DNA from 3 places in the Morganella sp. BCCO 40_0007 genome. Region 1 is predicted to be linked to each of the others. Evidence: predicted binding sites of a transcription regulator. Region 1 holds the regulator's gene; each other region holds the start of a gene.
The links. Region 1 encodes sigma-54, which starts transcription at its own class of promoters, with help from an activator protein. Its sites were predicted from a motif close to GTTGGCACANNTTTCGCTNT; they were not measured.

Region 1 (10,532 bases):
GGAGGGGGGTGCTCATTTTGATAATTAATCTGATAGTAGGCTGTTCTCCTCCGAAAGGAAAGAGATCAGGATCACGAACCGCCGGGCTGCGTGAACGAAACAGCGTATCAGTTTTCTTTAAGTAAAATATTTCGTTTAGTATAACTAATCTTCATCAAAACCTGAATCAAAAAGGGAAATAATTGCCTCAATGGCGGTATTTTCATCAGGCCCTGTTGCTTCTACTTCAATAAAACTGCCCTGTTCGGAATCCAGCATCAGCATCGCAAGCACACTGTCTGCCCGGGCTTCTTCATTCTGCTTATTACGAAATACCACTGTTGACCGGAAGGTCTGGATCAGTTCAAACAGTTTCATCGCCGGCCGGGCATGCAGCCCGAGCCGGTTTTTGATTTCTACCTGACAACGGATTGTCATGGGTTATTTCCGTTTTTCCAGCGTCCGGTGACGTGACTGCACGTTTTTACCGCGTGAACGGAAGTAATCCGCCAGCTGTTCCGCCACATAGACAGAACGGTGTTTCCCGCCGGTACAGCCGATAGCGACTGTCAGGTAGCTGCGGTTGTTGGTTTCCAGCATCGGCAGCCACAGTTCCAGATAACTGCGGGTCTGGTAAATAAAGTTATGCACTTCGGTATGACGATCAAGGAACGCGGCCACCGGCTTATCCAGACCGGTCATCGGACGCAGTTTCGGATCCCAGTGCGGGTTCGGCAGGAAACGGACATCAAAGACATAATCCGCATCAATAGGAATACCGTGTTTAAACCCGAAAGACTCGAATACCATGGTCAGTTCGCGTTCGCGTTTACCGAGCAGACGGGTTCTCAGCATTTCGGCCAGTTCGTGCACCGACATTTCAGAGGTATCGATGATCAGATCAGCGCGGGAACGCAGGGGTTCCAGCAGATCGCTCTCCTCGTCAATGGCGCTTTCCAGTGAGAGATTTTTGCTGGAAAGGGGGTGCAGACGGCGGGTATCACTGTAACGGCGGATCAGGGTGTTGCGATCCGCATCCAGGAACAGCAGTTGCGGCGAGAAACCGGCCGGTAATCTGCTCAGGGCGTCTTCAAAGACCTCCGGGGACTCCGGCATATTCCGGACGTCAATACTCACTGCGGCAGAGATATCGCGTGTTGCCAGCGTGGCAGCAAGCTCCGGCAGAAGAGTGACCGGCAGGTTATCAACGCAGTAGAAACCCATATCTTCCAGCGCCCGCAGGGCAACAGATTTACCCGAACCAGAGCGGCCGCTGACTATCATCAGCACCATGAGGGGACTCCCTATCGTTTCTCTTTCAATGGCAATACGCCATTATCCGTTGTCGTCAGCCGGTTATTATCATCATTCAGTGATGATACTGTACAGCTCTTCATCGCTTTGCGCCTGACGCAACCGGCGGCAGAGCGCTTTGTCAGCCAGTTTTTTGGCCACTAACGACAGTGTGTGTAAATGCGTCTGACACTGATCAGACGGAACAAATAACGCAAACAGAATATCCACATTCTGATTGTCGATCGCATCGAACGCGATAGGTTGTTCCAGATGTAAAAATACACCGCAGGCGGTTTGCGCCTCATTTTTGTCCAGTTTTCCGTGGGGGATGGCAATCCCGCCACCGATACCGGTTGTCCCGACTTTTTCCCGTGTAAGGAGTGCCTCAAACAACGTGTTTTCCGGCAGCGCCAGCGCGGTGGCAGCCAGTTCACTGATAATCTCCAGCGCGCGCTTCTTGCTGGTACAGTGAATATTATTGCGTGTACAGCTGATACTCAGTACATCGCTCAGGGACAAATTTGCTTCGTTATTCATTTCATTGTTCACTTAGGATCAGAATCCCGGCAACCACCATGGTAACCGGGATCAGAGCACTTCTTTTTCCTGAGAAAATTCAGACTGTTAATTCAGTCATGCACCCGGGTGCAGAAAATTACCGGTTTCTCAGTTTTTCTTTGTGTTTGGACAGCTGGCGGCCGAGTCTTTCTGCCATCTCATCAATTGCCGCGTACATATCCTCTTTTTCCGCTGAGGCGTGAAGATCCGCACCATTTACCTGAGCCGTTGCCTCCGCAATTTTACTGACTTTCTCAACCTTAAGGATCACCTGAACGCTGTTGATTTTATCGAAAAACTGCTCCAGTTTTTTACACCTGGCTGTCACAGTCTCACGTAAAGCATCTGTAATTTCAACGTTGTGGCCGGTAATTTGTAATTCCATAGTGTCTTCCTTCTCAATGTGTATCAAATCAGCTGTTTACGCTGATTTGAGGGCGGGATGGATAACGACTCGCGATATTTTGCGACAGTGCGTCTGGCCACCTGAATGCCCTGTTCGGCAAGCATGTCAGTCAGTTTACTGTCGCTGAGCGGTTTCGCCGGATTCTCGGCGGCAACCAGTTTTTTCACCAGTGCACGGATAGCGGTAGAGGACGCTTCGCCCCCGCTGTCGGTACTGACGTGGCTGGAGAAAAAGTACTTCAGTTCAAAGATCCCCCGCGGACTGTGCAGGAATTTCTGCGTCGTAACACGGGAAATCGTTGATTCATGCATCTCAACCCGCAGTGCGATATCAGCCAGCACCATGGGCTTCATATATTCTTCGCCCTGTTCAAAGAAGGCCTGCTGTTCTTCCACAATACAGGTCGCGACTCTGAGCAGCGTATCGTTCCGGCTTTCCAGACTTTTAATGAGCCACTTTGCTTCCTGCAAATTATTGCGGATAAACTGACTGTCGCTCTCACTGCGGGTCCGCGATCCCATCGCGGCATAGTGATTATTGACCCGCAGGCGGGGAATGCTGTCGGAATTAAGTTCCACTGTCCAGCGTTCGCCGTGTTTTCTCACGAGGACGTCAGGAATAACATACTCTGATTCTCCGGTGTTGACTACCAGGCCCGGACGCGGTTCCAGCGACTGAATCAGATCAATGGCGGATTTCAGCGCCTCTTCTTTCAGTTTGGTTACCCGTCCCAGCGTACGGAAATCCCGGTTCCCCAACAATGCCAGATGCTGATCGGCGATAGCAAGGGCTTCTTTCAGACTAGGGGTTTCCGGCGGCAGAATTTTCAGCTGCACCATCAGACATTCCCGCAGGTCACGGGCGCCCACACCCACCGGATCAAAACGCTGAATACGCTTGAGGACCGCTTCGACATCTTCGGTGGTGACTTCATCGTCACCGATACTGAGACGGATATCATCAATGGAAACGGTCAGATAGCCTGTTTCATCAATCGCATCAATGATTGAGAAGGCAATCGCGGCATCGGTTTCAGTAAAGGGGGTCAGGCGGGCCTGCCAGATCAGATAATCCTGCAAGGTTTCAGTGGTTTCGCCCTGATAGAGCGGCAGTTCATCGTCGCCGTAATCATTGCCGGTGCCGGATGGTGTACCGGCGGTGTAGATTTCTTCCCACTGTGCATCCAGCGGCAGATCATCCGGCATGGCAGTCTGTTCGAGAGCCTCGGCGCTGTCCATCTCTTTCTGTGTTTCAGATTCAGCAGGTGTGTCAATTTCCTGATGGTTATCATCAAGTTCCAGCAACGGGTTAGATTCCAGCGCTTCGCGGATCTCCTGCTGGAGTTCCAGCGTGGAAAGCTGCAACAAACGGATAGCCTGCTGAAGTTGTGGCGTCATCGCCAGTTGCTGGCTGAGTTTAAGCTGCAGACTCTGCTTCATTACGGACACGGGCTCCTTACGGCTTTACAGGCGGAAACCTTCGCCTAAATAAACACGTTTAACCTGCTCATTATTCAGAATCGATTCCGGGCTGCCGTGGGCGATCATATGACCTTGGCTGACAATGTAAGCCCGTTCACAGACATCCAGTGTTTCGCGGACGTTGTGGTCAGTGATCAGGACGCCGAGCCCGTAATCACGGAGGTGCTGAATAATCTTTTTAATATCAATAACGGAAATCGGGTCAACACCGGCAAACGGTTCATCCAGCAGGATGAATTTCGGGTTGGCGGCCAGTGCGCGGGCAATTTCCACACGGCGGCGTTCCCCGCCGGACAGTGACTGGCCCAGGTTATCGCGCAGATGACTGATATGGAACTCTTCCATCAGCTCTTCTGCCCTGTCCCGGCGTTCGTCATTGTTCAGATCTTTACGGATTTCAAGCACCGCCATCAGGTTCTGCCATACCGTCAGACGACGGAAAATGGAGGCTTCCTGCGGCAGATAGCCAATCCCCTTGCGGGCACGTTCGTGCAGTGGCAGCAGAGAAATATCTTCATCATCAATGCTGATCGCACCAGCATCACGGGGAACAATACCCACCACCATATAGAACGTCGTGGTTTTCCCGGCACCGTTCGGACCGAGCAGCCCGACGATTTCGCCGGAACTGACTTCAAGTGTCACATCTTCGACGACTTTGCGGCCTTTGTAGGCTTTGGCTAATTTGCTTGCAATTAATTTTGCCATAAATCGTTACTTACCTTTCTGGCCGGTTGCCGCCGGGCCTTTTTCCTGAATCTGTGACGGCAGCAGTACGGTAGTCACCTGTTTGCCTTTGTCACTGAATGCCTGCATCTGCTGTGTCGGCACCACATAGGTAATTTTGTCACCGGTGATATTGCTGTCCAGCTGTTCCAGATAGGCATTACCGGTCAGCGTGACCAGCTCATTGGCCATTTCATAACGCAGTTTGCTGCCGCGTCCTTTGATTGGCTTACCGTTATCCTGCATCTGGTAGAAGGTCACCGGATTACCGAATGCTTCGATCACCATTTTGCCGGAATCGCCGCCCGGACGGGTGACAACCACTTTATCAGCGCGGACATCAATCGTTCCCTGTTTTACCACAACATTATCCGTAAATGTGGTGATATTTTTTTCTAAATCAAGGGCTTGTTTTAATGATGTTACCGTCACCGGCTGCTGTGTATCTTCTTTTAACGCCAAAGCAGGGACACTGACGGCCAGAATGGCCGTTGCAATCAGAGTATTAAGGATGTTTGCTTTCATTTGGGATCTCATAGTAAGTCTGCACATCTTTGATCAGTTCCGCATTACGATTGCGAAAATTACCCCGCATCTGCAATCCGACGGAACGCAGTCCTGTTCCCAGAATGGTGACTTTATCGTCAGAACTCACATCCTGGGTTATCAGATTGACTTCGGCGTTATCCGTGGTGATCTGCCTGAGCTGCGTATCGGTGGTCAGGCTGTCAACCTGCACATCACCATATAAATATAACATTCTGTCATTGGTTAATTTGGCCCGCTTTGAACGAATCGTCCAGGTGGCGGTTTTATCAGGGTCGTAGGTGGTCAGCACCGGATTAGTAAACCATGTTACTTTTTCCTGAGCAAAGTTCTGCACATCATCCGCATTCAGCTTATACGTCAGCAGCCCTGTCGGCTCGTAGGCCAGGGTTGAGGACGTTTTAGTTTTATACGTCGGCGTACCGTCTTCCACGATCCTGCCGTCGGTGTCACCTGAACGGGAGACCGACAGGTTCCAGCCGAGCAGACCGAGGGCGATAAGCGCCAGGATAATGATCAGCCAAAGCTTAAATTTACTCATGAGATCCCTGATAAAGCCACTATAACCAATGAAATTCTTTTCAGACGGACAGGCCTTTTGCCTCATCCAGCTTATCTTGTGCCAGCAGAATCAGATCGCACAATTCGCGGACCGCCCCCCGGCCGCCTGCAATTTGTGTAACATAATCCGCTTTGGGTAACAATAACGGGTGGGCATCCGCTACTGCGGCGGATAAACCGACCTCTGCCATAACCGGCCAGTCAATCAGATCATCGCCGATATAGGCGACGTCGCCGGGGTGAACTGCCAGTTTATCTAATAGTTCGCGATACGCCAAAAGCTTATCGCTCTGTCCCTGGTAAAGATGTGTAATTCCGAGTGTATTGGCACGATCTTCCAGTAATTTCGCTTTACGACCGGTAATTATCGCCACCTCAATCCCCGAGGTCAGCAGGCAGCGGATTCCGTAGCCGTCACGGACATTGAATGCCTTCAGCTCTTCGCCGCTGTTGCCCTGATAAATCAGGCCGTCAGACATCACGCCGTCCACATCACAGATAAGAAGCCGTATTTTAGCGGCTTTTTCCATAACTGTTTGCGCTATCGGGCCATAGCAGGTGTCAATGGTGGTAATTTGTGTCATCGTCAGTCCTTATACCACCCCGGCCTGGAGCAGATCATGCATATGCAGTACGCCCAGCAGTTTATCACCTTCTGTGACTAATAAAGAGGTGATATGCCGTGACTGCATTAAATTCAGTGCCTCAACCGCCAGAGTATTGGCTTTGATACGAATTCCGCCCGGCGTCATCACATCGGCAATCTGACAGTTATTGAGATCAGTACCCGCATCGAAAATCCGGCGCAAATCACCGTCGGTGAAGATCCCCTGAATGATCATGTTGTCATCACAGATAACCGTCATTCCCAGTTTTTTACGGGTGATTTCAACCAGAGCCTCGCGCAGTGATGCTGTTTTCGGCACGCGCGGAATATCATCACCGGTATTCATCAGGTCAGAAACCAGTAACAGCAGTTTCCGGCCGAGTGCACCGCCCGGATGAGAGAGGGCAAAATCTTCTGCGGTAAAACCGCGGGCCTGTAATAACGCGATTGCCAGCGCATCACCCATCACCAGCGTGGCGGTGGTGCTGGTGGTCGGTGCAAGGCCGAGCGGACAGGCTTCCTGCGGGACTTTAATACACAGATGGATATCCGCCGCTTTCCCCATGGTACTGTCCGGGTTACCGGTCATGCAGATAAGCGGGATGTTCTGACGTTTGATAACAGGAATAAGTGCCTGGATTTCAGAGGATTCACCGGAGTTTGAAATCGCGATCACCACATCTTTCTTTGTGACCATTCCCAGGTCGCCGTGTGCGGCTTCACCCGGATGCACAAAGAAAGACGGGGTGCCGGTGCTGGCAAATGTTGCAGCCATTTTGTGACCGATATGACCGGATTTTCCCATCCCCATAATGATCACTTTGCCTTCACAGCGGAATATCAGCTCACAGGCTTTGTCGAAATCATCATTAATATACTGTTCGAGTGACGCCAGGCCTTCACGTTCAATCCGGAGGACTTGTTTACCTGTTAGTTGAAAATCAGTTCGGGACATCTGTTTGTTCTCACTTTCAGTGTATGTCTGTGTATTAATGGCTGACATTTATCAGCCGGTAAAAAGACTTATCAGCCAGGCGGTGAATGCACTGAGCAGAATTATGCCTTTCAGCCGGTTCAGCCGCTGGTTCCGGCCGGCCGCAAAGAAAATAAATAACACACCGGACGCGATCATGACGGCAAAATCGGTCATAAAACGGTCTGCTGCCATCGGGGAGGCGGCTAACAGCGCCGGGATACCCGCAACGACAGTGGTATTAAACAGTGTTGCGCCGATAAGATTACCCAGCGCGATATCTTTTTCACCTTTGATAGCTGCCGCAATCGTGGTGCAGAGCTCCGGCAGACTGGTGCCGACAGCCAGAATCGTCAGCCCGGTGATACGCCCGCTGATGTCCGCATAGCCGGTGAATGCAGAGGCATTATCAATCACAATCCGGACCGCCACCGGCATAATCAGTAATCCGGCGACCAGCCACAATAAAGCAACCGGCAAATTATTTTCCTGCGGCAGTTCATGATTTTGTTCAGTTGTGAAGCCGTCATACTGATCCCGCCGGGCCATTGCGGCAATTTTTACCACCAGCCAGAGACTGGCCAGTCCCGCGAATACCAGAAATCCGCCCTGGAGCCGGGTGATACCGCCGGACCAGATAAACAGTCCGAACAGTGCCATCATGGCCAGCATCAGCGGAAGCTCACGGCGCAGCACCGCAGACTGTACACTCAGCGGGCGGATAAGGGCGGCAAGCCCGGCGATCAGCAGTAAATTGGTAATATTGGAGCCGATAATGGTGCCGAGCGCCAGATCCGGCTGCCCTTCAAGCACCGCACCGGCCGAGGTCAGCAGTTCCGGCAGCGATGTGCCGGGGCCGGCCACCAGAATACCGGTAATAAACGGGGAGATGCCGAGCGCACGGGAAAAAACAGCCGCACCGTACACAATACGGTCAGACGCATAAACCAGCAGAATCAACCCGGTAAGTAAAAGGATGCTGGTGAGTAACATGGCTCTCCTCCGGGCTGCAAAAACAGTCAGAAATAATGAGGTACGGGAAGTTGAAGGTTATTGTACGGGCTGAGGCGCAAAAGTAAAACAGCTGTGTTAGCTTCATTAAGGCTGCGGGTAATATACTGGCGCATGTTCCCGGAATATCCTCAATTTTCTGCCGGTAGTACGTTTTATGCCCGGCGGAGGCGTTAATGTTATATGCTGATATACTGGTGTATCGCCGTATTTATGCCCTGTTACTCAGAGGGGATAAATAATTCAGACAGCAGCACCCGCATTTAAAGGCGAAAACCGCCGGATTTTTTTATATTATGATGGGTCAGTCCTGTATGTGTTGTAATAACACGAAAAACATAACGTTAAGGTTGTGAGGTCATGAACCGACAGACGGAAAATATTATTGAGATCCGGAACATGTGCTTCCGGCGCGGTTCGCGCATGCTGTTTAATGATATCAGCCTGGATGTGCCGCGCGGTAAAGTGACCGCGATTATGGGGCCGTCCGGGATCGGGAAAACCACGCTGTTACGCCTGATCGGCGGACAGCTGCGGCCGGACAGCGGTGAGATCTGGTTTGACGGTGACAATATCCCGGCACTCTCCCGCAGCAAACTGTATCAGTCCCGCCGTAAAATGAGCATGTTGTTTCAGTCCGGTGCGTTGTTTACCGATATGACCGTGTACGACAACGTCGCCTTTCCGCTGCGTGAACATACCCGGCTGCCGGAATCCCTGATCCGGACAACGGTGATGATGAAGCTGGAAGCGGTTGGTTTACGCGGTGCGGCAAACCTGATGCCGTCGGAACTCTCCGGCGGGATGGCCCGCCGTGCGGCACTGGCACGTGCAATTGCACTGGACCCGGATCTTATCCTGTTTGATGAACCGTTTGTCGGACAGGACCCGATCACCATGGGGGTGCTGGTAAAGCTGATTGATGAACTCAATCAGGCGCTGGGCGTGACCTGCATCGTGGTATCTCACGACGTGCCGGAAGTGCTCAGTATTGCGGATAAAGCCTATATCGTCGCGGAGCAGTCCGTGATTGCGCAGGGAACGGCAGAAGAGTTGCAGGAAAACACCGAACCGCGTGTGCGCCAGTTCCTGGATGGTATCGCTGACGGACCGGTTCCTTTCCGCTATCCGGCGGGTGACTACCAATCAGATTTATTAGGATAAACGAGACATGTTGACACAGGTACTTGCTGCTTTGGGACGCCGCGCGTTAGCGACATGCGCGTCTTTCGGGCGGTCAGGATATATGCTGTTCCGTGCGCTGTTCGGTAAACCGCAGTTTGCCCGGCAGTGGCCGCTGCTGCGCAAGCAGCTGTACAGCGTCGGTGTGCAGTCCCTGCTGATTATTTCAGTATCCGGGCTGTTTATCGGGATGGTTCTGGCTTTACAGGGATATCTGGTTCTGAAAACCTTCAGTGCGGAAGCCAGCCTCGGCATGATGGTGGCGTTGTCGCTGCTGCGTGAACTGGGGCCGGTGGTCACCGCTCTGCTGTTTGCCGGCCGTGCCGGTTCGGCACTGACGGCGGAAATCGGTCTGATGAAAGCGACCGAGCAGCTATCCAGTCTGGAAATGATGGCGGTCGATCCGCTGCGTCGCGTGGTTGCACCGCGCTTCTGGGCTGGTTTTATCAGTATGCCGTTGTTATCCATGATTTTTGTTGCCGTCGGCATTCTGGGCGGGGTCATGGTCGGGGTGGACTGGAAAGGGATCGATGAAGGCTTCTACTGGGCATCCATGCAGGGCAATGTGGACTGGCAGAAAGATGTCATGAACTGCATTTACAAGAGTGTGGTTTTCGCCTTCACCGTTACCTGGATTGCCCTGTACAACGGGTATGACGCTATTCCGACGTCTGAAGGGATTAGTCGGGCAACAACACGCACGGTCGTTCATTCATCGCTTGCCGTGTTAGGGTTAGATTTTGTGCTTACGGCACTGATGTTCGGGAATTAAACAATGCAAAGCAAGAAAAATGAAGTTTGGGTCGGGCTTTTCGTCTTAATTGCCATTGCGGCGATTATCTTCCTGGCACTGAAAGTAGCGGATATCCGCTCTGTCGGCAGCGAAAAAACCTACCGTGTGTCTGCCACCTTTGATGATATCGGCGGCCTCCAGGCCCGTTCACCGGTAAAAATCGGCGGGGTGGTGATAGGGCGTGTTAATGATATCCGTCTGGATAAAAGCTATAAACCGGAAGTAACGCTGGATATCTACAGCCAGTATGATCAGATCCCGGACACCAGTTCATTATCAATCCGCACATCCGGTCTGCTGGGTGAGCAGTATCTCGCGCTCAGTAAAGGGTTTGAGAATACAACTGACCCGGATCTGCCGATGACGGAAATGCTGAAAGACGGCAGCCGTATTCAGGACACCAAACCGGCAAT
Region 2 (10,532 bases), on a different contig from region 1:
GGTCGAGTTGCAGAATACGGTCTGTTTCTGCGTCAGTGAGGGAGTAACCGTAGAGTTGCAGATAGCGTTTGCGGATCTCTTCCCGCAGCGGAAACGATGCTGTTTCCGGATGGAAAATCTGAGACAGCCACTGCCAGTACAGCGGTGTTTCCTGATTCGGCGCATCCCAGATAAAACCGCCGATCGGCAGTTTATAGACACGTTTGTTTTTTACCGCAGTCACATCACTGAGCATCGGGTTATTATAAATATCAGCGGGAGCCAGTCCGGCCTCAAAATTTCCCAGCAGGATAATGTCCGGGTCCCACACCAGAATCTGTTCGATATTCAGGGTGCGCGGCCCGGTCAGATCACGGTTGAGACTGACACCACCGGCGAGTGCAAAATCGGCATTGTTATGAGAGGTGGCACCGAAAGTCTGAATGCTTTGTTTAAAATGGGACAGATAGAGCACTCGCGGCTGTTTGTCTTCCGGAATGGCAGCAACGCTGTTTTCCAGCTGATTGATCACCTGTTTGCGCCAGGCGATCAGTCCGTCTGTTTTGGTTTCTTTGCCGAGGGTTTTCCCCATCAGGGTTAACCATTCCTGTGTATAGGCTTCTTTGCCGTAATCCAGCGTGGCGACCGTCAGACCGGCGTTGCGCATCGGCGTGATAATGTCATCGCCCCTGTGTCCCCACTGCCAGACCAGATCCGGATTAACGGAGAGCAGCGCTTCAATATTCGGGGCAAAATCATTTCCCACCATATCACTGCGTACGGAGAGTACATCCGGAAACATCACACTGAGCATGCCGTCGCGGGCTGCGACACCGGCAAACGGATGCATACCGGCGAGCCGTTTACTGCTTTCGTCAACACTGACCAGCATGGATGCAGCCGGAATGGGGATCACCACAATCCGTTCTGCCGGGGCGGGCAGTTCAATTTTCTGCTGTGACATATCGGTGAAATGTACGGCACCTTTTGTGGCATAAGCTGCTGTTGTGCAGGTAAAAATCAGCGCCGGGAGTAATGCAAATCTATTACTAATCATAAGGTTATTCGCCTTTTATTTTATGATTAAATTGATAATGCGATTGGTTATCATTTATAATTGCATTTATTCTGGCTGCACTGAGAGGAAAACCCTATGACATTTGTCAAAAAGACCCTTGCCCCCGCACAGCAAATGGCGATCCTCCGGTCATGCCCGTTATTTCAGGCGGCAGAGGAGGATGCTCTGGCGCTGGTTCTGGCAGACAGTACGTATCGTCAGTTTGCGGCGGGGGAGCTGATCAGCCGTGAGGGTGAAACGGTAAAAGCCTGTCCGCTGATCATCAGCGGGCAGATTGATGTTTTCCGCCATACCTGGTCGGGTGAGGAAAAAGTGTTCGGTATGTTTACGACGGGTGAGCTGGTGGCGATTGCCGCGGTCTTTATGCCGCATAACCGCTTCCCGATGAGCCTGCGTGCAAGAGCTGACAGCAGCGCGCTGATGCTGGATAAACAGGCGATTTTACGTCTGTGTCATGCCTGTCCGGCCATTATGGCGCAGTTATTGTCACGGTTCAGCCTGAAGCTGTATGAAAATATCAACCATATCGACTGGCTGACCTCCAGCTCAGCGGAGCAGCGGCTGGCCGCCTATCTGCTGGATCTGAAACGGTGTCAGCAATCGGATTGTGTGGTGCTGCCGTTATCGCGCGGGCAGCTGGCCGCAAAATTAGGCGTCCGCTATGAAACACTCAGCCGTCTGTTTTCCGGCTGGCGGCAGAAAGCGTTTATCGGGATTGATAAAGACGCGGTGCGGATCACCAATGAATCCTATCTGGCGGAACTGGCGATCCCGGCGCAGCGCCCGTTCTGAGAAATAAAAAAATCCCCGTCCGGATTTCCGGGCGGGGATTTTTTATATTATGTGATCAGAAATTATACGTAATACCGCCGTTGACACTGAATCCCATCCCCGGGAACAGCGTACTGTCTTTGGCTGTAACCGAACGGTTCGCCACTGACGTGGTGGCGTAGTGCTCGTTGGTCAGGTTATCCACCGACATATAGAGTGACCAGTTATCCGCAGGCTGGTAAGTGCCCCGCAGACCGAGCACGGCATAGTGTTTGCGTTTCTGAATATCGAGGTGGTTTTCGTGATCGACAGCCATATCGGTTGGTGCCCAGTGAATATTCGGGCCGAAACGCCAGTCGCCGATTCGGTACAGTACTTCCGCCGAGACAATATTACGCGGAATGCCGGCGATATAATTGCCGTTATACTCACCGCCCATAAAGCGGAAATCATTCCAGGTCCAGGCCAGTTTATATTCCACATCACCCGGACCTGCCGGGATCACGCCGTTAATACCGGCTTCCAGCCCCTGATGGCGGGTTTTGGCGGCATAGTTAAAGACCCCGGTAATATTACCTTCTGAATCATAGGTTGTGATGTATTCATCCTTAATGAAACTGCGGTAGAGCGCCACATTCCATTTCAGTTGTTCAGTAAAATCACCATCGCCGCCGATTTCGAAAGTGACGCCTTTCTGCGGGTCCAGTTTTGTCAGGCGACCGTCTGAGGAGTTAATAATTTCATGGAACGTCGCAGGTTCCTGACTGGCGCTGACGTTGGCAAACCAGCGCTGATTATCCGCCGGACGCCAGATAACACCGGCTTTCGGTGTCCAGAATGTCCAGCTCTGATCCAGTGAAACGGAACTGTTCCGTTTTTCCGTATCACGCCGGGCATGTGTGGCTTTGAGATCCAGATTCAGTGTCAGATCCGGTGTCAGATGAATACCGGCACCGGCAGAGGCATAGATATTGTCTGCTTTGCCGTCAAATTTCCCGATTGGCGTTTTGTCCATCGGTGTGCCGCGCCGGTTCTGCATCAGATCAGTTTCCAGACTCATATGATCGGCTGCCAGTGCTGTCCGCCAGGAAACCGGTTCGGTTTCCATCTGCCAGCTCAGTTGCATCCCTTCGCTGTGGCTCTGACTGAAACGGTAATAGGCAGGGGTAGTGAAATTATCATGGGTGCGGATATACCAGACACCGGCACTGATGCGCTGATTATCAATCTGCCAGTCAGAACGGTTGGCCGCACGGAACTGCTCCACATTACGGTGCGGGTCGCGCAGCCAGACCATCGGGTAAACTTCAGTCGGATCACTGTCGAGCACCGCTTCGGAAACCGGGCCTGCGACATCAAAACGCAGATCTGTCCAGTTCAGAGAAGTGCGGTTTTCAAAGTTATCGCCGGTATAACCAAAGTTACCGCGTACCGTTTTGCGTTGTGATGAGGAATGTTTACGATAACCGTCGAAATGGTCGTAAGTGAAATTGATACGCCCGTCAAAACGGCCGTCATCCGATACGCCGCCGAATGCGGTTTGCAGGCCCTCACGGCCATGCGACCCGTATTCATAGCGTAAACGTCCGCCTTCGTCGCGGCCGGTATAGGAGATCAGATCCAGCTCACCGCCCAGGCTGTTACTCTGCGGATTAAGGCTGTTTGCACCACGCCGGACGCTGATCATCCGTGCATCCCGCATTTCCAGAGTGCTGATATGGAAACTGCCGTCAGCATCGGTGACCGGCAATCCGTCCTGCATCAGTAAAATACCGCGTGCCAGCGGCGCGCTTTGTACCCCGGAGCCGCGGATATTCAGACGCGGCTGGTCGATACCACCGAAGAAATTCTGTACCAGTACACCGGGCTGATAATCCAGCGCATCATGCAGTGTGGCCAGGCGGGTATCTTTTTCGACCATAATCAGGTTGGTGCCGCCCGCGACATTTTCCAGTTTCTCTCGTTCCTGAGCGGCATCCGGTGCGAGACGGCTTTGTTTTCCGGCGGTGACAACAATGGTGTCCGGTGCGGGTGCCGCAGCCGCAGCGGTGACACCGGCAGTGAGTGAGAGCGCGAGGCAGTGTGTCAGCCTGCGGCGGGTGAGTCTGTTCTGCATTATCCCTGACCTCTTAAATAGAATGGTTATCATTTTCATTTGAGGGCATAACATAGTGCAGAAAATGCGGCTGACCCTATGACATTTGTCAAAAAGTCCCGTCCGTGGATTATTTCAGCCCCAGACGTTTTGCCAGCCGGTGCAGATTTCCGGCATCAATCCCGAGACTGCGGGCTGCCGCTGCCCAGCTGCCGTCACTGCGGGCAAGGGCTGTGCGGATGAGTCCCGCCTGAAAGGTATCGGTGGCACTGCGCAGATCCTGATCGGCTTCTTCAGCGGGAAGCTGATGGCTGGCAGCCGGTTCTGCGGTTTCCTCCGGTGAAAAATGATGAGGCTGCAACAGCAGCTCATCACTGCTGCCGGTGGCCCGTGCCAGAACAATGGCGCGGTGCACGGCATGTTCCAGCTCCCGCACATTGCCCGGCCAGTGGTAGTGCAGCAGCGCCAGGCGTAACGCGGGGCTTATTACCACCTGCGGCAGACCGAATGTCTGACGGTAGCGTTCGCAGAAATAGCCGGTCAGCAGCAGAATGTCTTCATGACGTTCCCGCAGCGGCGGTACCTGTAACGGGAAGATACTGAGCCGGTGAAAGAGGTCAGCCCGGAAATGACCGGCCGCGACTTCAGCCCGCAAATCCCGGTTAGTCGCCGCCAGCACGCGGACATTCACCCGCAGCGGCCGGTCATCGCCAACCCGCTGGATATCACCGTACTGTAATACCCGCAGCAGTTTGGCTTGTAAGGCTGGTGATAACTCACCGATTTCATCCAGAAACAGCGTACCGTTATCCGCCATTTCAAATTTCCCGCTGCGGTTGCTGATAGCCCCGGTAAATGCGCCTTTGACATGACCGAACAGCTCACTTTCCGCGACGGTTTCCGGCAGGGCCGCACAGTTAAGATAAACCAAAGGGTGATCACGGCGGGCGGATAATTCGTGAATGGACTGCACCACCAGCTCTTTACCGGTGCCGGTTTCACCGCTGACCAGCACATTCATATCAGCACCGGCCACAATAGCTATCTCTTTCTTTAACTGCATCATGCAGGGCGACAGGCCGATAATATCGGTTTGCCCGCCGGTTTTACCGGCCGCCAGCCCGGCGGAGGAACTGAAAGCCAGTTGCTGAGCCTCAAGCTGACCTATCAGCAGGGCATTATTGAGCGCCCCGGCGGTCAGGGCGGCAATCAGCCGCAATTCCTCATCACTGAACGTATCAAACTGATCCGGTGCGAGGCTGTCGAGTGTCAGGGCGCCGATAAGATTTTGTCCGGCAAACAGCGGCAGACCGGCGCAGGCATGAACTTTCAGATGGACATGATCCGGGATCAGCCCGTCATAAGGGTCGGGCAGGTGGCTGTCAGCCGGAAAACGGACAATATCCCCGGCGCGGGCAATTGCTTCCAGCCGGGGATGCGCTTCCAGCCGGAAACGACGGCCGAGAACATCCGGCGACAGCCCGTCAATCGCCAGCGGAATAAACTGATGTGATTCATAGCGCAGCAGTGCGGCCGCATCACAATTCAGCACCCGGCGCAGTGTGGACACCAGGCGCTGAAAGCGATCCTGATGGCCGATATCCCGCTGTAAGGCAATAGCAATGCCGGTGAGTACGTCGACTGAAAATCCCATGCTGTCCTCCGCTGTCGTGATGGCAATGCAATGTCATTAAGACAGTACAATGTCATATTGACAGTCAATTGCATAGTCATTTTGACATGTATTTTTTGCGCTGAAATTTAAAATCCTTATAAAACAACGAAGTAAAAGTTGGCACGCAAATTGATTATCTCTCTGTAACGAAGCATAAAAACAGAAGGTAAATATCAAATGGCTATTCATGTAAAAAATAATGTGCATTGGGTCGGACAACGTGACTGGGAAGTACGCGACTTCCACGGAACAGAATATAAAACCCTGCTCGGCAGCAGTTATAACAGCTATCTGATCCGCGAAGGAAAAAATGTCCTGATTGATACGGTTGACCACAAATTCAGCCGTGAGTTTGTGCAGCATTTACAGACACAAATCGACCTGAACGATATTGATTACATTGTGATTAACCATGCGGAGGAAGATCACGCCGGGGCATTAACCGAGCTGATGGCGGCGATTCCGGATACGCCGATCTACTGTACTGAAAATGCCATTGATTCCATTAACGGTCATCATCATCATCCTGAATGGAATTTTAATGTGGTAAAAACGGGGGATACGCTGGATATCGGCAACGGCAAGCAACTGATCTTTGTTGAAACCCCGATGCTGCACTGGCCGGACAGCATGATGACTTACCTGACCGGTGATGCCATCCTGTTCAGTAATGATGCGTTTGGTCAGCACTATTGTGATGAACGCCTGTTTAATGACGAAGTGGATCAGACCGAGCTGTTTGAACAGTGCCAGCGTTACTATGCCAACATTCTGACGCCGTTCAGCCGTCTGGTGACACCGAAAATTACTGAAATCCTCGGCTTCGGGCTGCCGGTGGATATGATTGCGACGTCACACGGCGTGGTCTGGCGTGATAATCCGACCCAAATCGTGGAGTGGTATCTGAAATGGGCGGCAGATTATCAGGAAGATCGTATTACCATTTTCTACGACACCATGTCCAACAACACCCGCATGATGGCGGATGCGATTGCTCAGGGTATTAATGAAGCGGACCCGGATGTGGCGGTGAAAATCTTTAACGTTGCCCGCAGCGACAAGAATGACATTATCACCAGTGTTTTCCGTTCAAAAGGAGCGCTGGTGGGCTCATCCACGATGAATAATGTCATGATGCCGAAAATTGCAGCCATGCTGGAAGAATTAACCGGTCTGCGGTTCCGCAATAAAAAAGCAGCCGCTTTCGGCAGTTACGGCTGGAATGGCGGTGCGGTTGACCGTGTGCAGACCCGGCTGATGGATGCCGGTTTTGAAACCACCATGTCGATGAAAGCAAAATGGCGCCCTGATCTGAATACACTGGAAGAGTGCCGTCAGTACGGACGCGACCTGGCGCGCCAGTGGGCCACCGGGATATTACCGGCTGTCAGCAGACCGGCGGCACCGGCACCACAAGCGGTCACACCGCCACCGGCAGCAATTGCAGCTGAAACAGAAGAAGTAAAACCATGTGACAGTGTCACTAATGTAACTTCGCAGGATTTGGGACCGTGCATGCAGTGCAGCGTATGCCAGTGGATTTATGATCCGGAAAAAGGTGAGCCGATGCAGGATGTGGCACCGGGTACGCCGTGGTCTTGCGTGCCGGATAATTTCCTGTGTCCGGAATGCTCTCTCGGCAAAGACGTGTTTGATATCCTGGCAACGGAGGCGGTATGAGTGCAGGTATTGTGATTATCGGCGGGGGCTTTGCTGCCCGCCAGCTGGTAAAAAATATCCGTAAAACCGATACAGAGGTACCGCTGACAGTGATTGCGGCAGATAGTATCGATGAGTACAACAAACCGGATTTAAGCCATGTGATCAGTCAGAATCAATGTGCGGCTGATCTGACAAAGCAAACAGCGCAGGCATTCGCACAGCAATATAATGTGGCGCTGTTCCCGCATACCCGGGTCAGCAGTATTGATACACAACAGCATCTTATCGGCAGTGATCAGCAGCAATGGCACTATGACAAGCTGGTGCTGGCAACCGGGGCAACGCCGTGCCGCCCGCCGGTGCCCGGTAATGAACTGATGGTGACACTGAACAGCCGCGAAGATTTTCAGCAGCACGAAACACAACTGCGCAGCGCACAGCGGGTACTGATCCTCGGCAGCGGTCTTATCGGTACTGAACTGGCGATGGATTTCTGCCGGGCCGGTAAAACCGTCATTCTGGCCGATATGGCCGCCAGCATTTTATCATCACTGATGCCGGCAGAGCTCAGCAGTCGTCTGCGCCATACCCTGTCTGCCTCCGGGGTACGGGTACTGACAGGAACACAATTGCAGTCACTGATAAAAACGGAAGACGGCACCGAAGCCCGCTTTGATCATGACTGTATAACCCGTGCGGATGTGGTGATTGCCGCCACCGGCCTGAAACCGGATACCTCACTGGCAGAGATGGCCGGGCTGACTGTCCGGCGCGGTATTGTGACTGACAGTGCATTACAGACATCCGACCCGGACATTTATGCCCTCGGCGACTGTGCGGAAATTGACGGTAAAGTCATGCAGTATCTGCAGCCGATTATGCTCAGTGCTGTTTGCCTGGCGAAAAATCTGACCGGCGGGCAGGGAAAACTGGCACTGCCGCCGATGCTTATCCGGGTGAAAACGCCGGATCTGCCGGTACAGCTTGCCGGGGATTTCCATCATCCGGATCTGCAGTGGAGCATTGATATCAGCCGCAGCGGGATGACCGCCAAAGGCCATGACAGCGCCGGAAATCTGCATGCGTTTGCGGTAACGGAAGAGAAACTCAGTGACGCTTTTTCGCTGTTACGCCAACTGCCGCAGCACTGATCATCACGTTTTCTGACTGAATTCTGAGGTAATAAAAATGACATTACGTGAAAAAACCCTGGGTGAACTGGCTTTGTCTGTGAACGGGGCATCAGCACTGTTCCGCCGTTATGATCTGGATTTCTGTTGCGGGGGCAAGCGCACCCTGGAAAAAGCGGCAGAGAAAAAATCCCTGAATATTGATGAAATTGAACAGGCGTTACTCGCCCTGAAAGATGAAGCACCGGCGCAGGACTGGCGGAAAGCCCCGCTGAACGACATTATCGCCTTTATTATTACCCGTTATCACGATCGCCACCGGGCTCAGTTACCGGAACTGATTTTACAGGCTGAAAAAGTGGAGCGGGTACATGCGGCCAAAGCCAGCGTACCGAAAGGGCTGGCCCGGCAACTGACCGCACTGCATGATGAACTGACTTCCCATATGATGAAAGAGGAGCAGGTCCTGTTTCCGATGATCTGCAACGGTATGGGGCCGCAGGCGGCAGGGCCGGTACAGGTGATGGAAGCAGAACACGATGATGCGGGGGATATTGTGGAGGTGATTAAGTTTATCACCGGCAATGTCACACCGCCGGAAGAGGCCTGTACGACCTGGCGGGTACTGTACAACGGTATCAATACCTTTATTGATGATTTAATGGAACACATCAGCCTGGAAAATAACTTATTGTTCCCGCGCGCTCTGGCCGGGGAATAAATCAGTCGCTGATATCATGACGGAACAACGGGATATATTGTCCGCCTTGTTGTTCCGTCCGTTGTTTTTCCTCTTCACTCCAGCCGTAATTAATCGCATGACTGACGGCACCGGACTCACAGTCAGTAATAATCAGTGAGGCTGCGGGTGCTGCGGTATACGCAGTGAGTACACGGATAAGCATATTCAGTTCATCACGGGTAAAAGTGACTTGCGTCTCAGTGGCGGCGGATTGCCCGGTGGTTTTCAGATGCTGCAATAAAGCGGTCAGATGACTATCCATCAGTGAGGTTATCTCCTTTACCGGTATCATTAAAATTCCTTGATTTAAATGATACGTTATCATGCAACTGAGATTCGCACTACCGGCTGAATCTGATTGTTTTGCGGATGACGGCGGAATGAATAACGAGGGTTGTTATAAATGAAAAAATCAAACACCCGGAGGTGTTTGATTTTAATTTTCATCAATCGTTATTATTTTTTGTTTTACGGGTTGATATAATTATCAGCAATCCCGTTATTTTTATATTTGCTGTGTTGTATATCTTTGCCGAATCAGCGATAGCTTACAGTAACGATATGTTTTCCTGAATCAGACGGAACAGGGGTAACATTAACCTCACCGATATTATCCGGAATTAAGTCATTGCTGAGCGTATTTCCCGCCTGAAGACGGCTGCTGAACTTACTGATTTCACCGGAACGGTAACATTCAGCATTTACGTTATTGTCTGATATCTGATAGGTGCACGGTGCTTCAGTCAGCAGACCGTTGAATGTGATTGTACCGCCTTGCTGGCCTTGTAATGACTCGCTGTGTGCAACAAAAGATAATGCAATACCTGCTACTAAAATTAAACGACTTAATATAGACATAATTTTACTCTCTGTATTCGATACCGGCAGAAAATATCCCGTATTAATAATGTGTGGGATACATCAGCTGATAACATCACGAATGATAGTTAATAGTTAATTAAAGTATATGATCGCTGCGGCTTACTTTATATTTAAAATATTACATCAATATAATTAAACGAAACTGTAACAAATAGCCACTCATCATAAATAAGGTATCTGTTCGTTACGTTCGTTTTATTTAGGATTTGTTTATCAAGTATGTTTTATAATGCAGGCATTAAAATAATAATACATTATTCAATATCTATATCCTGTCCGCCCCGTTCCGGGGCTTTTTTTTATCCCGGCTATATTCCTTCCTGAATCTGACCAGATATGAAAGGTGTGTCAGTTACTGTGATTGTTGAGAAAATCTCATCAAACAACGGAGGAGGATGTTAGCATCAAAAATTGAGAGGATCAAAATTAAGAATAAACTTAATGACTTCATATAAGTTTATGTTTTTTGGTTTTTTTGTAAAAAAATTGCCGGAATTCAGGATAAAATTCCGGCAATT
Region 3 (10,532 bases), on a different contig from region 1:
TGTGCCACAAAGTGCTCATATAAGGCATTGGCTTTTTCCGGTGCCGCGCCGTTTGAAAATCCCGGGCGCATTCCTTTTTGTGTTTCTGCTGCTAACGTAAATTGTGACACCACCAGCAGCTGACCGCCGGACTGCGCCACATTCAGGTTCATTTTTCCGTCCGCATCACTGAAAATGCGGTAACCCATCACTTTCTCACTGAGGCGTTTCGATTTCTGTTCGTCATCATCCCGCTCAACACCCAGCAGAACCAGTAATCCGGGACCGATTTCACCGGCAACTTCCCCGGCGATCCGGACATCCGCGCGGGTCACACGCTGTATTAATGCAATCATGTCATATCCGTTTAAAAAACAATCAAATCTGAATTATTCAGTCACTTCTGCGGAAAAATCATATTCTGCAAAATAACGGGAGACAGTATCGCGATCAGTAACAAACACGCCTTTGATACCGAGTTCCGTTGCCGCATCCACGTTCTCACGGACATCATCGAAGAACACGACGTCCTGCGGTTCAAACTCTTCGGTTTCAAGCACATACTGATAAATATCCGGGTCCGGCTTGCGCAGCCCCAGATCCTGGGAAAGATACAGAAAATCGGCGGAAGCGGCGATTTCCGGATAGTGCTGCGGCCAGTAATCCTGATGCAGACGATTGGTGTTAGAGAGTACCACCACGCGGTGCCCCTGCTCACGCAGCCTGTTCATGATATCAATCACTTCAGGGCGGACAGAGATAAAGATAGCCTGCCAGCCTTCGGCAAACTCATCGAAACTCAGCGACATTCCCAGCTCATCATTAATGGCTTCGGCAAATTCAACATCGGAAATTTTGCCGCATTCATGCTGTTTAAAGGTTTCGCCGTGAATAAAATCACTGCTCAGTTCAGACAGCGGCTTGCCGCTCAGATTACTCCAGACTGATAAAACACGTTTAAAATCAATATCAATAATGACATTACCCATGTCAAAGATATAAAGCATACCATCCCTCCGGGTTGATGAATTATTTTTACTCTACCCGCAGACTCTCTTCCTGAACAGAGTGAAAACCGTTTTCGGTGAGAAAAAATATCCGGGACTGCGATCGCCGCCCATATTTCAGTGCAGTTATCAGTCTGTGACCGGTATGTAACGGCAGACAGAAAAAGCTCAGGGCGCCCGGAGGCGCCCTGAGTGGCATGAATCAAAACAACCGGCAGAGATTAATCTTTGCTGCGGTGTGCGCGTTTGCGGTCGTTTTCAGTCAGGTGGCGTTTACGCAGACGGATAGACTTCGGCGTAACTTCCACTAATTCGTCGTCATCGATAAATTCTAACGCCTGTTCCAGGGTTTTCTCGATAAACGGAGTCAGTGTGGTCGCTTCATCTGTACCGGACGCACGCATGTTGGTCAGTTTCTTACCGGTCAGGCAGTTAACTGTCAGGTCGTTTGAACGTGAGTGAATACCGATCAGCTGGCCTTCATACACTTCAGTACCGTGACCGACAAACAGCTTACCGCGATCCTGCAGGCTGTACAGTGCATAAGCAACTGCTTTACCCTGGCCGTTGGAAATCATCACACCGTTCTGACGGCGGCCGATTTCACCCTGTTTAACATCATCATAGTGACTGAATGTGGCATACAGTAAACCGGTACCGGAAGTCATGGTCATGAATTCAGTACGGAAACCGATCAGACCACGGCTCGGGATGCTGTAATCCAGGCGTACGCGGCCTTTACCATCCGGCATCATGTTACTCAGTTCGCCTTTACGCTCACCGAGTGCGCGCATAACGTCACCCTGATGCTGCTCTTCGATATCCAGAGTCACCTGCTCGAACGGCTCTTGTTTACGGCCATCGATAGTACGGAAGATAACGCGCGGACGGGATACCGCCAGCTCAAAACCTTCACGGCGCATGTTTTCGATCAGAACAGATAAGTGCAGCTCACCACGGCCTGATACACGGAATGCATCCGGGTCTTCAGTTTCTTCAACACGCAGTGCCACGTTGTGAACCAGTTCTTTCTTCAGGCGGTCAAGGATCTGACGGGAAGTCACGTATTTCCCTTCTTTTCCGCAGAACGGAGAGGTGTTAACGCAGAAATACATGCTGACGGTTGGTTCATCAACGGCCAGTGGTGTTAATGCTTCAACACAACCGGTGTCACAGATAGTATCGGAGATATTCAGTTCGCCCAGACCGGTCAGTGCGATGATATCACCGGCTTCCGCGATTTCAGATTCGATACGATCCAGACCTAAATGGCTCAGCACTTTACCGATTTTAGCGTTACGGGTTTTACCTTCCGCATCAATAATAGTTACCTGCTGGTTTGGTTTGACTTTACCGCGCTTGATGCGGCCAATCCCGATAACACCTAAATAGTTGTTGTAATCGAGCTGGGAGATCTGCATCTGGAACGGGCCGTCGAGGTCAACCTGAGGCGGCTCAACATATTTCACGATCGCTTCGTACAGCGGGGTCATGTCATCCGCCATATCGTTATAATCGGTACCCGCGATACCATTCAGCGCAGATGCGTAAATGATCGGGAAGTCGAGCTGCTCGTCGGTTGCGCCGAGGTTGTCAAACAGGTCAAACACCTGGTCGATAACCCAGTCAGGACGTGCACCCGGACGGTCAATTTTGTTGATAACAACGATTGGTTTCAGGCCGTTTGCAAACGCTTTCTGCGTTACAAAGCGGGTCTGCGGCATAGGACCGTCCATCGCATCCACCAGCAGCAGTACGCTGTCAACCATGGACATCACACGTTCTACTTCACCACCGAAATCGGCGTGCCCCGGGGTGTCAACGATGTTGATGTGATAGTCGTTCCACGTAATCGCGGTATTTTTTGCCAGAATAGTAATGCCGCGCTCTCTTTCCAGATCGCCGGAGTCCATTACACGCTCTTCCGGTTTTGAACGCTCATCAAACGTACCGGACTGCTGTAATAATTTATCGACCAGCGTGGTCTTGCCATGGTCAACGTGAGCGATGATGGCAATATTTCTTAATTTCTCGATAGACAAAGACTTGTACCGTTTTCGTTAATGGATGGGAATTACGTCACAGATAGCATTCTTTTCAACAACGCCCATCTATGGTGTAGATGTTTGGTGGTATTTTACACGTTCTCTGAGGCAAGTGAAAGAAGTGTGATACATCTCACTTAAAAAATAAATGATTATAAAACATAGAGATAAAATCCATCCTGCCATTTTTTTACAAAATCAGCGGCGCATACCACGCTCAGCGACGAATTCAGAGGGGCATATCATAAACCTATTCAGGATAAAAGAGATACTTTTTTTGCGTTTGCGGCCGGGAAACAAGCGGGCCGGCCTGATTGCACCACATTGGTGCACTACCATCTCACAGACAGAATCAGAAACGCACCAATATGGTGCAATTTACGGCATTTCCGCTATCCTTATTTGAGTAATACGCTGCAGTAACGCGGTTTACCCCCTTTTAAAAAAGTTGGCACGCTTTTCGCTTTATATTTATCAAGCAATGTGAGAACCGCAATCAGTGTCCCTCCGGGTGACCACCAGAGGATTGACGGAACATCCCAAACCAGGAGATCTGAATATGTCTGTTGAACATGTATTGACCATGATGGAAGAGCACAACGTTAAATTCGTGGACTTACGCTTTACCGATACCAAAGGCAAGGAACAGCATGTATCGATCCCTGCTCATCAGGTAGATGAAGATTTCTTCGAAGACGGAAAAATGTTTGACGGTTCCTCAATGGCCGGCTGGAAAGGCATCAACGAATCCGACATGGTACTGATGCCGATCGCGGAATCCGCCCTGATCGACCCGTTCTTTGAAGTCCCGACACTGGTTCTGCGCTGTGATGTCTTAGAGCCGAACACCATGCAGGGTTATGACCGCGACCCGCGCTCTATCGCCAAACGTGCCGAAGATTTCCTGCGCACCAGCGGTATTGCGGATACCGTCCTGTTCGGGCCTGAACCTGAGTTTTTCCTGTTTGATGACATCCGTTTCGGTGCGGATATCTCCGGCGCTTACTATCATATCAATGATATCGAAGCGGCCTGGAACACCGGTACTGTCTATCCGGAAGGCAACAAGGGTCACCGTCCGCGTGTGAAAGGTGGTTACTTCCCGCTGCCGCCGGTCGATTCCTCACAGGATCTGCGTTCTGAAATGTGCCTGGTTATGGAAGAGATGGGCCTGGTCGTTGAAGCGCATCACCATGAAGTCGGTACTGCCGGCCAGAACGAAATCGCCACCCGCTTCAATACCATGACACTGAAAGCGGATGAAACCCAGATGTACAAATACGTGGTGCAGAATGTGGCGCACCGCTACGGTAAAACCGCAACCTTTATGCCAAAACCGCTGATCGGCGATAACGGCTCCGGTATGCACTGCCATATGTCTCTGTCAAAAGACGGCGTTAACCTGTTCTCCGGGGATAAATATGCCGGTCTGTCAGAAATGGCGCTCTATTACATCGGCGGGATCATCAAACACGCCCGTGCCCTGAATGCCTTTACCAACCCGACCACCAACTCTTACAAGCGTCTGGTGCCGGGCTATGAAGCACCGGTGATGCTGGCATACTCTGCGCGTAACCGTTCGGCTTCAATCCGTATTCCGATTGTGTCCAGCGCGAAAGCCCGCCGTATTGAAGTCCGCTTCCCGGACCCGGCAGCTAACCCGTACCTGGCCTTTGCCGCACAGCTGATGGCCGGTCTGGATGGCATCATCAATAAAATTCATCCGGGTGATGCAATGGACAAAAACCTGTATGACCTGCCGCCGGAAGAAGCAAAAGAAATCCCGACAGTCGCACCATCTCTCGGTGATGCACTGGATGCACTGGCTGCTGACCACGAATTCTTAACCCGTGGCGGTGTATTTACCGAAGATGCGATTAACACCTATATCGACCTGCTGCGTGCTGATGTTCAGCGCCTGAATATGACTCCGCATCCGGTTGAATTTGATATGTATTACAGCGTGTGATTCTGATTGTGCCTCAGAATGAGGCACACAGAGTGACAGGTTCCGGTTTATTTTGTTGCCGTGAAGCACTTGACCCGCCGTTGGGCGGGTCCTTTTCTCCTGCGGGGTAAATACGCTACAATGCACCAAATTGGTGCAAAGAGGTGGATGACAATGAACCCGGATAACAGACCGCAGGCGGAACAACTCCTTGATTCACTGATTAACTGTGTCCTGCTGCTGGATAATGACCTGATTATCCGCTACGCCAATCAGTCGGCTATGCAGTTATTCGCCCAGAGTGCCCGTAAACTCACCGGCACACCGCTCCCTATTTTATACAGTTACCTTTCCCTCGATACCGCTGCCTTTCAGTCCGCACTGGCAGAAGGCCACAGTTTTACTGACAACGATGTGACCCTGGTGGTAAATAATCAGATGCATGCACTGTCCCTGAGTGCACAGCCGGTATCCGGGAATTTTATTCTGCTGGAACTGACCCCTCTCGACAGTCACCGGCGCATTACCCAGGAACAGTTACAGCAGGCGCAACAGGCCGCTGCCCGTGATCTGGTGCGCGGACTGGCTCACGAAATCAAAAATCCGCTCGGCGGACTGCGCGGTGCCGCACAGCTGTTATCCCGCGCGTTACCGGACCCGTCACTTCAGGAATACACACAGGTTATTATCGAACAGGCTGATCGCCTGCGGGCGCTGGTTGATCGCCTTCTTGGCCCCCAGCATCCGGGCCGGAAAAGTATGCAGAGCATTCACCATGTGGCGGAGCGGGTCTTTCAGCTTATCAACCTGGAAAAGCCGGACAATATCACGCTGGTCAAAGATTATGATCCCAGTTTGCCGGAGTTATCGCATTATCCCGACCAGATCGAACAGGTTATCCTCAATATTATGCGTAATGCCCTGGAAGCCCTGCACGCCTCAGGGGGCACGATTATTCTGCGTACCCGCACTGCATTCCAGGTGATGCTGCACGGCGAGCGCTACCGGCTGGCAGCCAGAATTGATATTGAAGACAACGGCCCGGGAATTCCGCCGCATATCCTGGATACCCTGTTTTACCCGATGGTCAGCGGCCGTGAAGGCGGCTCCGGGCTGGGTTTATCCATTGCCCGTAATCTGATCGATCAGCATAACGGCAAAATTGAATTCAGCAGCTGGCCGGGTCATACCTTATTTTCACTTTATCTGCCAATCCGTCAGTAAGCCTGTTGAGGAGGTCATATGCAGCCGGGAAAAATCTGGGTCGTTGATGATGACAGCGCGATCCGCTGGGTGCTTGAACGGGCACTGAACAGCGCCGGTTATACCTGTCTCTGTTTTGACAGTGCTGAAAATGCCCTGGCGGCGCTGAACAGCGGGCAGCCGGACGTGCTGATCTCCGATATCCGGATGCCGGGCATGGACGGATTGTCCCTGCTGGCGGCGGTCAAACAGCATAACCCCCTGCTGCCGGTAATTATCATGACCGCCCATTCCGACCTGGATGCCGCGGTAAATGCGTACCAGCAGGGTGCGTTTGATTATCTGCCGAAACCCTTTGATATTGATGATGCCGTCACGCTGGTCGCCCGTGCTCTGGAACATTACCGGGAACAGCATCTGCCGGTACGGCAGGAAGTCACTGCTGATCCGGTTTCCGGCATTATCGGGGAATCCCCGGCAATGCAGGAAGTGTACCGGGTGATAGGCCGGTTATCCCGCTCCTCCATCAGTGTGCTGATTAACGGTGAATCCGGGACCGGGAAAGAGCTGGTGGCTCACGCTCTGCACCACCACAGCCCGCGTGCGGACGCGCCGTTTATTGCTCTCAATATGGCAGCGATCCCGAAAGACCTGATTGAATCAGAACTCTTCGGCCATGAAAAAGGGGCGTTTACCGGTGCCTTACAGGTACGTCAGGGGCGTTTTGAGCAGGCTGACGGCGGCTCGCTGTTTCTCGATGAAATCGGTGATATGCCGCTCGATATTCAGACCCGGCTGCTGCGCGTGCTGGCAGAAGGCCAGTTTTACCGTGTCGGCGGTTATGCACCGGTGAAAGTGGATGTCCGGATTATTGCCGCGACTCACCAGGATCTGGAACGGCTGGTAACAGAAGGTAAATTCCGCGAAGATCTGTTTCACCGCCTGAATGTTATCCGCATACAGTTACCGCCGCTGCGGGAACGGCCGGGGGATATTCCGCGTCTGACACGTCATTTTCTGCAAAAAACAGCAAAAGAGCTGGGAACCGAAGCGAAAACACTGCATCCGGATACGGAAAAATTACTGATGCAGCTACGGTGGTCCGGTAACGTCCGCCAGCTGGAAAACGTCTGCCGCTGGCTGACCGTGATGTCCGCCACTCAGGAAGTGCTGCCGCAGGATCTGCCTGCTGACCTGACAATGACCGCTGCCGGAGAGCAAATCTGTTATGAAAACAGTTATGGCCCGGCTGCCGGCAACTGGGATAAACAGCTGGCACAGTGGGCGGATGCACAGTTACAGGCCGGAAAAACAGATTTGCTGGCGGATGCCCTGCCGCTGTTTGAGCGCACCCTGTTGCAGTGCGCACTGAATTACAGCAACGGACACAAACAGGATGCCGCCCGTCTGCTGGGCTGGGGGCGTAATACACTGACACGGAAACTGAAAGAGGCCGGGATTGATGACACCGCATCAACCCCGGAAGCAGATTAAATCACGCGGGAGAACTGACGCTGCCGCATCTGGTTACGCAGGTAAGTATCAAAACACATACAGATATTACGGATAAGCAGACGTCCGCGCAGCGTGACCACCAGAGCATCATCGCGGATCTCAACCAGCCCGTCATCGGCCATCGGCTGCAATAATTGCAGATCTTCGGCGAAATGGGTTTTAAAATTCAGATTGTACTGTTTTTCAATCTGCGCATAATCCAGGCGGAAATTACAGATCAGCGCCTTAATCACATCACGGCGCAGGCAATCCTCTTCCGTCAGCACCAGCCCGCGGCACAATCCGTTGCCGTACTCTTCCACCTGTGCATACCAGGTTTTCAGGTCTTTCTGGTTCTGGGCATAGTGATCACCCAGCATGCTAATCGCAGAGACGCCAAAGCCCAGCAAATCACACTCTTCATGGGTGGTATACCCCTGAAAATTGCGGTGCAGAATGCCGTTATTCTGAGCGATAGCCAGTTCATCATCCGGTTTGGCAAAGTGATCCATCCCGATAAACTGATAGCCGCTGCCGGTCAGGCTTTCAATCGTCTGCTGTAAAATCGTCAGTTTCTGCTCTGCGGACGGCAGGTCTTCATCTTTGATTTTCCGCTGGGCGGCAAACAGGTTCGGCAGATGAGCATAGTTAAAGACACTCAGGCGATCCGGTGACAGCTCCGCCACCCGTTTCAGGGTAAACGCAAAGCTCTCCGGGGTCTGTTTCGGCAGGCCGTATATCAGGTCGATACTGACGGATTCAAACCCGGTTTCACGGGCACGCTCCACCAGGGCAAAAATCGTGGCTTCATCCTGCTCGCGGTTGACCAGGCGCTGTACTTCTTTATTGAAATCCTGCACACCCATACTCAGGCGGTTAAATCCTTCCGCCCGCAGATGGTCGATAACATCCAGTTCTATTTCACGCGGGTCGATTTCAATAGAAAGCTCGGCATCCGCCGCAAAATCAAAATGCTGACGCAACATACCGGTCAGACGGCTGATCTGCGCTTTATCGAGATAGGTCGGCGTGCCACCGCCCCAGTGCATCTGATGCACTTCGCGCCCGGCAAATAACGGGGCACGGGCGGCGATCTCTTTCTCCAGCACAGCCAGATATTCATCCGCCTTATGCTTCTGCCGGGTGACTAATTTATTACAGCCGCAGAAATAGCATAATTTATGGCAGAACGGGATATGCACATATAACGACAACGGGCGCTGCGGATAGCGGTGTGCCGAGGCGATAAAATCACTGTCACTGTACTGCTGATTAAATTCCAGTGCAGTCGGATACGACGTGTATCGCGGACCGGAATAGTTATATTTCCGGATCAATGCCAGATCCCAGATGATCGCGTCAGACATGCTCTCCCCTTTGCTCACCTTTGCAGAATTAATATGTTTCCGTTCTCTGACGGTTTAGTGTGCCGCACAGTTTATCGGATCTGCCGCCCGATTAATATGATCACACCACAGACAGACAATCCGGTGTACATCACTTGATCCGGTGACATTACTACAGAGCCGTCAGCATCGCCGCTAATCCGAACAGAACACCGGGCGCATTGGCGACCGCCACCGGCAGATCTTTCACTTTAATGCCGTAAATCACCCAGAGTGTACAGTTAAATGCGGCAGCCAGCGGCTGTAACGGGGATGTTTTATGCCCCGCCAGATTGTCCATTATCTGAGGAATATACGAGACATACATACAGAATGCTGTAAAGGTTGCCACCCAGCCAAGGCAGCGGATAAAGCGGCTGTGATCATGCGGCTGACGTTGTGTATTACTCATTGGAATCTCCCGGAGAACCGTATCAGCATAACTTTGCATTATTCTTCAGAATTATTTATTATTTTCAATAATATATCTGCTCGTGCCGTCACAGAAAAACCGCTCTGATATTGCAGATAACCGCCTTAATGCCGGTATTTAATCCGCTATTAAGGCAGATAACACGGCAAACACGTAGGCTGAATATAAGAAAACCGGCATAACAGTCGCCTGTTACGCCGGTTTTAATGCAGTACCGCCGGTTTCAGCGGAATAACGGAAGATCAGCGCCCTTTCAGCAGTTGCATGATGTCATCGGTTTTCTCTTCATCATCATCTTCATCAAGAGAAATACCGAGTTTTTCCATCAGCGCATCGATACGTTCAAGCATGGTATCGACGTAAGTATTTTCTTCTGCGGTCAGGGTTTCATTGTTCTCAAGACGCTGCAGTAATGCATCGAGACGCTCGTCGTTCTCGAGTTTTACCAGCTCTTCTTCCGGAGACAATCCGGCTTTGAGCGGCTCAGCCGGTTTTTTTACCGCCGGTTTGACAGAGGTTCTGCCTTCAGCAATCAGCGGAACCGGTTTTTTACTGCCGATACGCGGATCAGCAACCGCATTATCCGTACCACGGCCGGTCTTGCGGGCATCATCCTGCTGACGGGCACCGGACGGATTACCGCGGTGCTTTTTCTGCCGTTTACGTTCACGGCCTTCCGCGTTGAGCTCCTCACGGCTTTTTTTGGGTGTCCGTGACCGGGATGGTTTTTTTGAAATAGCGGCCATATACCTTACTCGCTTAAAAATTAACTGATTAATTTGTGTTAACATTTACCACGTAAATGAACAGTACAAAACTATATTCACGGCTTCCGGGTTACCCGCAGCCATGACAGTGATTCGCTGGCGGCTAGTTTACCCTGATTTCCGTCAAAACGATCTATCATTTCGCCTCCGGGTGAATAATGAACACAGCTATTATTTTAACCAAGATATAGAATTATGCACTTTTCACAACAAACGTCACACCGCCCCGTCTGGTTTTGGGTCGCAGCTTATGTCACGCTCTGGATTATTA

Region 2: the regulator sigma-54 is predicted to act here: its motif matches at 5,715-5,734, upstream of norV (anaerobic nitric oxide reductase flavorubredoxin).
Region 3: the regulator sigma-54 is predicted to act here: its motif matches at 3,479-3,498, upstream of glnA (glutamate--ammonia ligase).

The regions. Positions count from the first base shown of each region.
Region 1 is NZ_JAVBIN010000001.1:303,991-314,522, forward strand. It holds gene npr (PTS phosphocarrier protein NPr) at 145-417, opposite strand; gene rapZ (RNase adapter RapZ) at 421-1,272, opposite strand; gene ptsN (PTS IIA-like nitrogen regulatory protein PtsN) at 1,345-1,812, opposite strand; gene hpf (ribosome hibernation promoting factor) at 1,931-2,218, opposite strand; gene rpoN (RNA polymerase factor sigma-54) at 2,242-3,678, opposite strand; gene lptB (LPS export ABC transporter ATP-binding protein) at 3,703-4,428, opposite strand; gene lptA (lipopolysaccharide ABC transporter substrate-binding protein LptA) at 4,435-4,971, opposite strand; gene lptC (LPS export ABC transporter periplasmic protein LptC) at 4,952-5,533, opposite strand; gene kdsC (3-deoxy-manno-octulosonate-8-phosphatase KdsC) at 5,574-6,137, opposite strand; gene kdsD (arabinose-5-phosphate isomerase KdsD) at 6,147-7,115, opposite strand; gene R5268_RS01310 (calcium/sodium antiporter) at 7,167-8,126, opposite strand; gene mlaF (phospholipid ABC transporter ATP-binding protein MlaF) at 8,505-9,308, shown strand; gene mlaE (lipid asymmetry maintenance ABC transporter permease subunit MlaE) at 9,316-10,098, shown strand; gene mlaD (outer membrane lipid asymmetry maintenance protein MlaD) at 10,102-10,532, shown strand, end outside.
Region 2 is NZ_JAVBIN010000003.1:100,414-110,945, reverse strand. It holds gene R5268_RS04795 (ABC transporter substrate-binding protein) at 1-1,036, opposite strand, end outside; gene R5268_RS04790 (Crp/Fnr family transcriptional regulator) at 1,133-1,849, shown strand; gene R5268_RS04785 (TonB-dependent receptor family protein) at 1,905-3,944, opposite strand; gene norR (nitric oxide reductase transcriptional regulator NorR) at 4,054-5,577, opposite strand; gene norV (anaerobic nitric oxide reductase flavorubredoxin) at 5,776-7,278, shown strand; gene norW (NADH:flavorubredoxin reductase NorW) at 7,275-8,411, shown strand; gene ytfE (iron-sulfur cluster repair protein YtfE) at 8,449-9,111, shown strand; gene R5268_RS04760 (hypothetical protein) at 9,113-9,394, opposite strand; gene R5268_RS04755 (hypothetical protein) at 9,670-9,990, opposite strand.
Region 3 is NZ_JAVBIN010000004.1:84,104-94,635, forward strand. It holds gene dtd (D-aminoacyl-tRNA deacylase) at 1-335, opposite strand, end outside; gene yihX (glucose-1-phosphatase) at 369-986, opposite strand; gene typA (ribosome-dependent GTPase TypA) at 1,208-3,028, opposite strand; gene glnA (glutamate--ammonia ligase) at 3,591-5,000, shown strand; gene glnL (nitrogen regulation protein NR(II)) at 5,154-6,203, shown strand; gene glnG (nitrogen regulation protein NR(I)) at 6,222-7,676, shown strand; gene hemN (oxygen-independent coproporphyrinogen III oxidase) at 7,673-9,043, opposite strand; gene R5268_RS06200 (SemiSWEET family transporter) at 9,195-9,473, opposite strand; gene yihI (Der GTPase-activating protein YihI) at 9,737-10,240, opposite strand; gene R5268_RS06210 (glycosyltransferase family 39 protein) at 10,457-10,532, shown strand, end outside.